2 regions of the Stenotrophomonas sp. YJH_SMC_81 genome follow, and region 1 is predicted to be linked to the other one. Evidence: riboswitches for the same ligand, from Rfam matches in the RefSeq annotation. Region 1 holds a riboswitch; the other holds the start of a gene.
What was found. Region 1 has a riboswitch for glycine ahead of AC5P8U_RS04655 (trimeric intracellular cation channel family protein). Riboswitches for the same ligand answer to the same signal wherever they lie in the genome.
Positions count from the first base shown of each region.

Region 2: another riboswitch for glycine. It lies ahead of gcvP (aminomethyl-transferring glycine dehydrogenase); the one in region 1 lies ahead of AC5P8U_RS04655 (trimeric intracellular cation channel family protein).

Region 1 is NZ_JCAFUB010000002.1:228,895-233,340, reverse strand. It holds gene AC5P8U_RS04670 (hypothetical protein) at 1-303, opposite strand, end outside; gene AC5P8U_RS04665 (nuclear transport factor 2 family protein) at 307-738, opposite strand; gene AC5P8U_RS04660 (GIY-YIG nuclease family protein) at 810-1,076, opposite strand; glycine riboswitch at 1,117-1,206, shown strand; glycine riboswitch at 1,220-1,323, shown strand; gene AC5P8U_RS04655 (trimeric intracellular cation channel family protein) at 1,408-2,025, shown strand; gene AC5P8U_RS04650 (3-deoxy-7-phosphoheptulonate synthase) at 2,232-3,305, opposite strand; gene AC5P8U_RS04645 (hypothetical protein) at 3,601-3,858, opposite strand; gene AC5P8U_RS04640 (DNA alkylation repair protein) at 4,044-4,446, opposite strand, start outside.
Region 2 is NZ_JCAFUB010000001.1:532,116-536,561, reverse strand. It holds gene AC5P8U_RS02490 (VOC family protein) at 1-19, shown strand, start outside; gene gcvP (aminomethyl-transferring glycine dehydrogenase) at 113-2,980, opposite strand; glycine riboswitch at 3,043-3,145, opposite strand; gene AC5P8U_RS02480 (multidrug effflux MFS transporter) at 3,445-4,446, shown strand, end outside.

The DNA of each region.
Region 1 (4,446 bases):
GCCGCGCTGCGGTTGCCGCCACAGGTAGCGCCGGGCAATCCAGAAGGCCTCCCGCTCCACTTCAGGCACCTTCTTCATCGCGTCCTTGTCGAAGAACTGGGCGGTAAAGCGCCAGGGGTTCATCGGCTGGTATCCCGCCCGTGGCTCGCTGCTACACGCAGCCACACCACTGGGCGCACGGTCGGCCGGCTTCGGCCGACCGCCTGCCAATGCCAGCCCGAGCAGGTACAGCAGGCCAGGCAGCAGCGCGATGCCGGCGACCAGCACGACGACGGAGATCCATGCTTTGCCGGCGGCACGCATCGCTCACTGTGCCTTCGGCTTTGGATACCACAACGCGTTGACGATGACCCAGCGCTGGTCGAAGCGCCCCATGTGGAAGTAATCGACGAACCAGGGGGTCTCCAGCCGCACCGAGGCCGCGTTGCCGGTCACGTCCAGCACCGTGCAGAGACGATCCCATTGATCCTTCGGGGTCTTCAACGCGCCCTGCTTCGTCAGCGAGACCAGTTCTTCCTTCGACATCCGGCGCAGGCCCAGGCGTTCGTCGGGTGTATCGCCGAGCACAGCGCGCTTGGCCAGGTCCGGATGCAGGGAGCGGGCGACGCGCTGCGGGTCGGCCTCCAGCTGGCCGTCGACGTAGTCGTGGCAGGTGGCTTCGATGGCCGCGAGGGTGGCCGGGTCGGCGGCAGGGCTCGTTGCTGCGGAAAGAGCGAACAGCAGGGCGATCGTGGACATCCGGGTCTCCAGCTCTGGGCGCGGGGCGATCATCGCATGGGCCGGGTAGCCCATCCACGCGTGGCGTGGATCTACAGGACCGGCGCCTGCAGCCAGGCCAGCTTGCGTTCGCGGGGCTGCTGCTTGAGTTGCCACTCGGCGCGTGAGGCGGCGGCCCGGTCCGGGTATTCGCGCACGGCCAGCACGCGCAGCGGTGGCCGGGCCCGGGTGTAGCGCGCGCCCTTGCCGGCCTGGTGGGCGGCGAAACGCGCGTCCACGTCGGTGCTGATGCCGGCGTAATAGCTGCCATCGCGGCATTCGAGCAGGTACAGGAACCACGGGCGGGCGGAAGGGGCCATGCCTGGATTATGCCGTGCTGCACTGCAGCGGATATACTGGCGCCCGAATGCAGGAGAGAGGCGCCGCGCTGGCGCCCGCCGAAGGCGCAGGCTCCCATGATCGCTCAGGCCGGTGGGCTGGAATCCCACCAACCATGCATTCGACTCGCCGAGCTGGAGAGAGGTCACCGGGCATGCCCGGGACGATCCGCCGAAGGGGCACGCGGCCAACGCCGCTGAACTCTCAGGCAAAAGGACAGCGGGAGCGGCACCGGTCATCGTCATCCCGTCATTGCGCAGGCAGTGGTGGCAGTTGCGCATGGCCGGCCCCACCGCGCCCGGAGCCTGTTCCATGCTGCTGTCCATCATCTACCTGATTGCCATTTCCGCCGAAGCCATGACCGGTGCACTGTCTGCCGGCCGCCGCCGCATGGACCTGTTCGGTGTGGTCATGATCGCCTGTGTCACTGCCCTCGGTGGTGGATCACTGCGCGACATCCTGCTCGGCCACTACCCGCTGGGCTGGGTGAAGCATCCCGAGTACCTGGGGTTCACCGTATGCGCGGCGCTGATCGCCACTTGGGTGGCACGCTGGATGCACCACTTCCGCCGCACCTTCCTGGCACTCGACGGACTGGGCCTGATCGCCTTCACCCTGATCGGCTGCTCGATCGCGCGGGAAGCCGGCCATGCGATGCCGATCGTGCTGATCGCCGGCATGCTGACCGGGGCGTTCGGCGGCGTGCTGCGCGACATCCTCTGCAACGAGGTGCCGCTGATCTTCCAGAAGGAGCTGTACGCGATCATCGCGCTGCTGACCGGCGCGGCGTATCTGTTGCTGCTGCAGTGGGGCGTGGCCGACGCCACCGCGATCCTGTGCTGCCTCGGCGGCGGCTTCGCGCTGCGCCTGATGGCGATCCACTACCGCTGGGAAATGCCGAAGTTCGTGTACCACGACGAAGTGCATTGAGGTTCGCGTTCGCCTGGGGTTCCATGCTGGGCGCGGATCGACTGCACCACCCCGGCGATGTACCTGGCGCTGTCGCTCATGCGCAGCGCCAGGCGCATCGCCGGTGCAGATGGGCCGGTCTCCAACTCCGGCCGGCCCTGATCGCGGCCGCACCCCCGCAGGCGCTGGCCGCCATCCACACACGTGCCGCCATCAGGCGGCTTCATTCACGCCGCTTCGGACACCTTCACTTCACGACGGGCACGCACGGCCGCAGCCAGTCGCTCCAGCACGGTCACGGTGGTGTCCCAGTCGATGCAGCCATCGGTGATGCTCTGCCCGTAGACCAGCGGCTGGCCTTCCACCAGTTCCTGGCGGCCCCCGACCAGATGGCTCTCGATCATCACGCCCACGATGCGCTGTTCGCCGTCTTCCATCTGAGCGGCGATGTCGTCGATCACCTTCGGCTGGTTCTCGGGGTTCTTCAGGCTGTTGGCATGGCTGGCATCGATCATCAGGCGCGCCGGCAGCTTGGCCTTGGCCAGCACCTGGCAGGCCTCAGCCACGCTGCCAGCGTCGTAGTTCGGTTGCTTGCCACCGCGCAGGATCACATGGCAATCCGGGTTGCCGGTGGTCGACACGATGGCAGTGCCACCCTGCTTGGTGACCGACAGGAAATGATGCGGGTTGGATGCCGCACCCACCGCGTCGGCGGCGATCTTCACGTTGCCATCGGTGCCGTTCTTGAAGCCGACGGGGCACGACAGCCCCGAAGCCAGCTCGCGATGCACCTGGCTTTCGGTGGTGCGTGCGCCGATCGCGCCCCATGCCACTAGGTCGGCGATGTACTGCGGCGAGATCACATCGAGGAATTCAACACCGGCCGGCAGGCCGAGCTTGTTGATGTCGCGCAGGAGGCCACGGGCGACGCGCAGGCCCTTGTCGATCCTGAAGCTGCCGTCCAGGTCCGGGTCGTTGATCAGGCCCTTCCAGCCCACCGTGGTGCGCGGCTTCTCGAAGTACACGCGCATGACGATTTCCAGCTCGCCAGCCAGCGCGTCGCGCAGCGGCTTCAGGCGCTGGGCGTACTCGATGGCGGCCTTCGGGTCGTGGATCGAGCACGGGCCCACCACCACCGCCAGGCGGTCGTCACGGCCGTGCAGGATCTGGTGCAGGGCCGCGCGCGAGGCGCTGACGGTGTCGGAAGCCTCATCGTCACAGGGCAGCATCGCCAGCAGCTGGGCGGGCGGTGTCAGCGGTTCGATGGTGCGGATACGCAGGTCGTCGGTGTGCGGGGGCATTGCAGGAGATCTCCGGAACGTTGGGGGTCCCCAGCGTGGCGGCATGAAAAAAGCCGCCAGGTTCGCTGGCGGCTTTCGGGAATGCGTCTGAAGCTTTCTTCAGGGTGAGCGCAGTCCTTCCTCCGCCAGTGGCTTCGGAAAGTAATACCAGTAAAAGCGGGTGGCGGCTGCGTTCATGGGATCTATTGATAGCACAGCTTTTGCGCAGTGCAAAATGTTTCATCCGCAACTGGGCGCGCGGTTCAGTGATGCGCCTGACCGCGCAGCCCACGCGGTGGCCGCCGTGCAAGGTCGCTCATCTTCCATGCACTTCCACGTCCAGCAGCAGGCCTTCGTGGATGTCGGCCCAGCGCTCCAGCACGCGGTCCAGCTCCTGCCGGGCCTCGTCCAGCTGCTCGGGATTGAGCAGGGAACGGGTGGTGTAGAGATCGGACACCAGCCGGCGCAGTACCGCTTCCGGGATGGCCACCGAGGGCCCTTCCATCTGCGGCAGCTGCAGTGCCGGCGTATCGCCCTGCGGGCCGTACAGCGTTACCTGGAGCGTGCTCTGCATGATCAACTTCCCTGCGGATGGACATGGGCAATGTCCTGTTTACCGCGTCCGGGTGACAGACGCATGTGCCGTGCGCCTCCGGAGGCGCTGTTACAAGGTGGCCAGAGCGGTGTAGAGCTCGATGAGGGTGTAGGACATGGAAGGCCTTCCTTGAGGTTGATGAGGTTGCCGGCCAGCGGCCGGCACTACCGCAACGAGCGCATGGCGCGTTTGCGGATGTAGGCATTGGCATCGCCAGGGTGCTGCTGTTGCCATCGTGCGCACAGCTCACGCAGCCACTGCGGTTGAGTCTTGCCGGCATCGTTGAGCCAGTTCCCGACCGAGTCCTGCACGTAGCGCTCCGGGTCGTTGGCCATTGCTTCCAGCATCGGCAACGCGAGTTCTGGATGCTGCTTGAACAGCGCGATATGCGTGGACCACACGCCTCGTGGGCGCAGCGCTTCGCAGGCGAAGCGGCGCAGGTAAGGCGATGCTTCCTGCGTCCACACCTGCAGGTACTCAAGCGCCTGCAACGGTGCGGCAACGATGTCGCTGCGCAGCGCCAGCCATGCCCATTCGCGCACGCCGAAGTGCGGGTCGTCAGCCAGC
Region 2 (4,446 bases), on a different contig from region 1:
ACAGATGCCGGACCCGTGATCGGGTAACTGTGGGTGTGGACCCTGGTTCACACGCCCTCATGAAAACGGCCCGCTTGCGCGGGCCGTTTTTCTTTATCGATGCAGTGAGGAATCAAGCCTCGACTTCATCATCCTTGTAGGCATCGACCGGGATGCAGGCGCACATCACGTTCTTGTCACCGTACACGTTGTCGACGCGTGCCACCGGCGGCCAGTACTTGCTCTGCTTCAGGCTGGCCAGCGGGAAGGCGGCCAGTTCGCGCGGGTAGGCGTGGGTCCACTCGCTGGCGGTCACCGCGGTGGCGGTGTGCGGCGCGTTCTTCAGCGGGTTGTCCTCGCGGTCCAGGCGGCCGTCTTCGATCGCGCTGATTTCCTCTCGGATCTGGATCATCGCGTTGATGAAGCGATCCAGCTCGTGCAGCGACTCGCTCTCGGTTGGCTCGACCATCAGCGTGCCCGCGACCGGGAAGCTCAGGGTCGGGGCGTGGAAGCCGAAGTCGATCAGGCGCTTGGCGACGTCCTCGGCACCGATGCCGCTGGTCTTCTCCAGCGGGCGCACGTCCAGGATGCACTCGTGCGCCACCAGGCCGTTACGGCCGGTGTACAGGGTCTTGAAGTGCGGAGCCAGGCGCTTGGCAATGTAGTTGGCGTTGAGCTGCGCGACCTGGGTGGCCTTGCGCAGGCCTTCACGGCCCATCATCGCGATGTACATCCAGCTGATCGGCAGGATCGAAGCACTGCCGAAGCTGGCCGCGCTGACCATGCCGACCGGGCCGTTGTCACCCAGCTTGCCCGGCAGGAACGGGGCCAGGTGCTCCTTGACCGCGCACGGGCCCACGCCCGGGCCACCACCGCCGTGCGGGATGCAGAAGGTCTTGTGCAGGTTCAGGTGCGAAACGTCCGAACCCCACTTGCCCGGCTTGGCCACGCCGACCAGGGCGTTCATGTTGGCGCCGTCGGTGTACACCTGGCCGCCGTGCTTGTGGATGATCTCGCAGATCTCGACCACCTCTTCCTCGAACACGCCGTGCGTGGACGGGTAGGTCATCATGATCGCGGCCAGGCGGTCGCTGTACTTCTCGGCGTTGAGGCGGATGTCCTCGACGTCGACGTTGCCGTTGGCATCGGTCTTGGTCACCACGACCTTCATGCCGCACATCTGCGCCGAGGCCGGGTTGGTGCCGTGTGCCGAGTCCGGGATCAGGCAGATGTCGCGGTGGCCTTCGCCGCGCGAGCGGTGGTAGGCACGGATCGCCAGCAGGCCGGCGTACTCGCCCTGCGCGCCGGAGTTCGGCTGCAGGCTGACCGCGTCGTAGCCGGTGCATTCGACCAGCATCGCTTCCAGCGTGTCGATCAGTTCCTTGTAGCCCAGCGCCTGGTCGGCCGGCACCAGCGGGTGGATCTGCGAGAACTCCGGCCAGGTCACCGGGATCATCTCGGCGGTGGCGTTGAGCTTCATGGTGCACGAGCCCAGCGGGATCATCGTGCGGTCCATCGCCAGGTCCTTGTCGGCCAGCGAACGCAGGTAGCGCAGCAGTTCGTGCTCGCTGTGGTGGGTGTTGAACACCGGGTGGGTCAGGAACGCGGACTGGCGCAGCAGGCCGGCCGGCAGCGCGTCGGCGGTGCTGGCGTCCAGCGCCTCGACGTCAGCCTGCGCGCCGAACACGGTGGCCAGCGCGACCACGTCGGCGCGGGTGGCGGTCTCGTCCAGGCTGATGCCGACCGAGTCGCTGTCGATCGCGCGCAGGTTGTAACCGGCGGCGCGTGCCTTGGCGTGGATCTCATCGGCATGCACGCCGGTGATGTGCAGGGTGTCGAAGAAGTCGCCACCGACCTGCACGCCGGCGTTGCGCAGTGCCGCAGCCAGGATCGAAGCCAGGCGGTGGGTGCGCCGGGCGATGCGGGTCAGGCCTTCCGGACCGTGGTAGACCGCATACATCGAGGCCATCACCGCCAGCAGCACCTGTGCGGTACAGATGTTCGACGTCGCCTTCTCGCGGCGGATGTGCTGCTCACGGGTCTGCAGGGTCAGGCGATAGGCCGGGTTGCCCTGGGCATCGATGGAGACACCGATCAGGCGGCCCGGCATCGAGCGCTTGTAGGCGTCACGGCAGGCCATGAACGCGGCGTGCGGGCCGCCGAAGCCGAACGGCACGCCGAAACGCTGGCTGTTGCCGACCACGATGTCCGCGCCCCATTCGCCCGGTGCGGCCAGCAGGGTCAGCGCCAGCAGGTCGGTGGCCACGGCCACCAAGCCGCCGCGTGCGTGCACGGCCTCGACCAGGGCCTTGTAATCGCCGATCTGGCCGAAGGTGTCCGGGTACTGCAGCAGCAGGCCGAAGGCTTCCGCTTCCAGTGCTTCGGCGGGGGTGCCGACGCGCAGCACGATGCCCATCGGTTCTGCGCGGGTGCGCAGCAGTTCCAGGGTCTGCGGGTGCACGGCGTCGTGCACGAAGAAGGTGTCCGACTTCGACTTGGCCGAACGCTTGGCCAGGGTCATCGCTTCGGCGGCGGCAGTGGCTTCGTCCAGCAGCGAGGCGTTGGCGATCTCCATGCCGGTGAGGTCGGCGCACAGGGTCTGGAAGTTGATCAGCGCTTCCATGCGGCCCTGCGAGATCTCGGCCTGGTACGGGGTGTAAGCGGTGTACCAGGCCGGGTTTTCCAGGATGTTGCGCAGGATCACGTTCGGGGTGTGGGTACCGTAGTAGCCCTGGCCGATGAAGCTGCGCAGCACGGTGTTCTTGTCGGCGATCGCGCGGATCTTCGCCAGTGCCTGCACTTCGGTCATCGACTCCGGCAGCGCCAGCGGCGCCGGCGACTTGATCTTGGCCGGCACGATGGCATCGGTCATCGCATCCAGCGACGCGTGGCCGACGACGTCGAGCATCTGCGCGATCTCGGCATCGTTGGGGCCGATGTGGCGCTCGACGAACGCATTGTGGTGCTCGAGCTCACGCAGGGAAGGGGTGTTCTGGGACATGGCGAAGGATCCGTCAGGAAAGGGCACACGCACGGGCACAAGCCGCCGGTCGGCGGTCTGCGGGGCGCCCCTCTGTCCTTTTGCCTGAGAGTTTGGAAGCGCGGAAAACCGCAGCTTCGTGCCCCTTCGGCGCCGGATCGAACCGGTCTCTCCAGAGTTCTGTTACGGGTGGTATCGGGCCTGAGCGATTACGGGCGTTGCGCCTTCGGCAGCGGTGTTCCGCTTCTCCCACCGTGTTGCCCGCCGATTATAGCCCGTTGCGGGCCCGCTGGCCGTCTACGGGCCTGGCCGCTGCGCCTGAATGGCCGATGGCCCGGACGTGCGTTTTGTGCATCGCTGCATGGCATCAGGCGCAATCCCCACCTATGATGGCCAGATACCCGAATTCATCTGGCGCCCTCCCTGCAGACAGGGACCGGCGCCCGCCGTGCGTGCCGCGCATGGCCCTGCCGGACGCCTTTCCCATGACCGCCGCTGTTGCTCCCTCCACCCGCCGCATGGCCCTGCTGCTTGCCGGCCTGGCCATGTTCGGCCCGTTCTCGATCGACACCATCTTCCCGGCCTTCCCGCAGCTGGCCCAGCGCCTGGCGGTGGACGAGGTGGCGGTGCAGCAGACCATCAGCGTCTACCTGCTGTTCTACGGCCTGATGAGCCTGGCGCACGGTCCGCTGTCCGACGCCTGGGGCCGCAAGCGGGTGATCCTCGGTGGCCTGGTGGTGTTCGTCGGCGCCTCGGTGGGCTGCGCACTGTCCACCGACCTGACCACGCTGCTGGCGTTCCGTGCGCTGCAGGGCCTGTCGGCGGGTGTCGGCATGATCGTCGGCCGCGCGGTGATCCGCGATCTGTACCACGGCCATGACGCGCAGCGGCTGATGAGCCAGGTGTCCATGCTGTTCGGCATCGCCCCGGCCATCGCGCCGATCATCGGTGGCTGGATCCTGCTCAGTGGCGCGGGGTGGCCGCTGATCTTCTGGTTCCTGGTGGTGTTCGGGCTGGTCCTGCTGGCGGCCACTGCACGCTACCTGCCCGAGACCCATCCCGTCGAAGCGCGCGTGCCGTTGTCGCCGCGCGTGCTGCTGCGTGATTACGTGCGCATCGGTTTCAATCCACGCTTCCTGCGCCTGGCGCTGGCCGGCAGCATCGGCTTTGGTGGAATCTTCCTGTACATCTCCTCGGCGCCGGTGTTCGTGATGCAGCACCTGCACCTGGGCGAGGGCGGTTTCGCCTGGTTGTTCATCCCGACCATCGGCGGCATGACCACCGGCTCATTCCTGTCCGGGCGCATGGCCGGGCACACCACGCCCACCCGCCAGGTCTCCATTGGTTTCGGCCTGTGCGCATTGTCAGTGCTGTTGAACGTTGGCTACGTGGTGCTGTCGCCACAGTTCGTGCTGCCATGGGCGGTACTGCCGATCTTCCTGGGTGGCATGGGCATGGCGCTGATCTTCCCGATCCTGGCGCTGGCG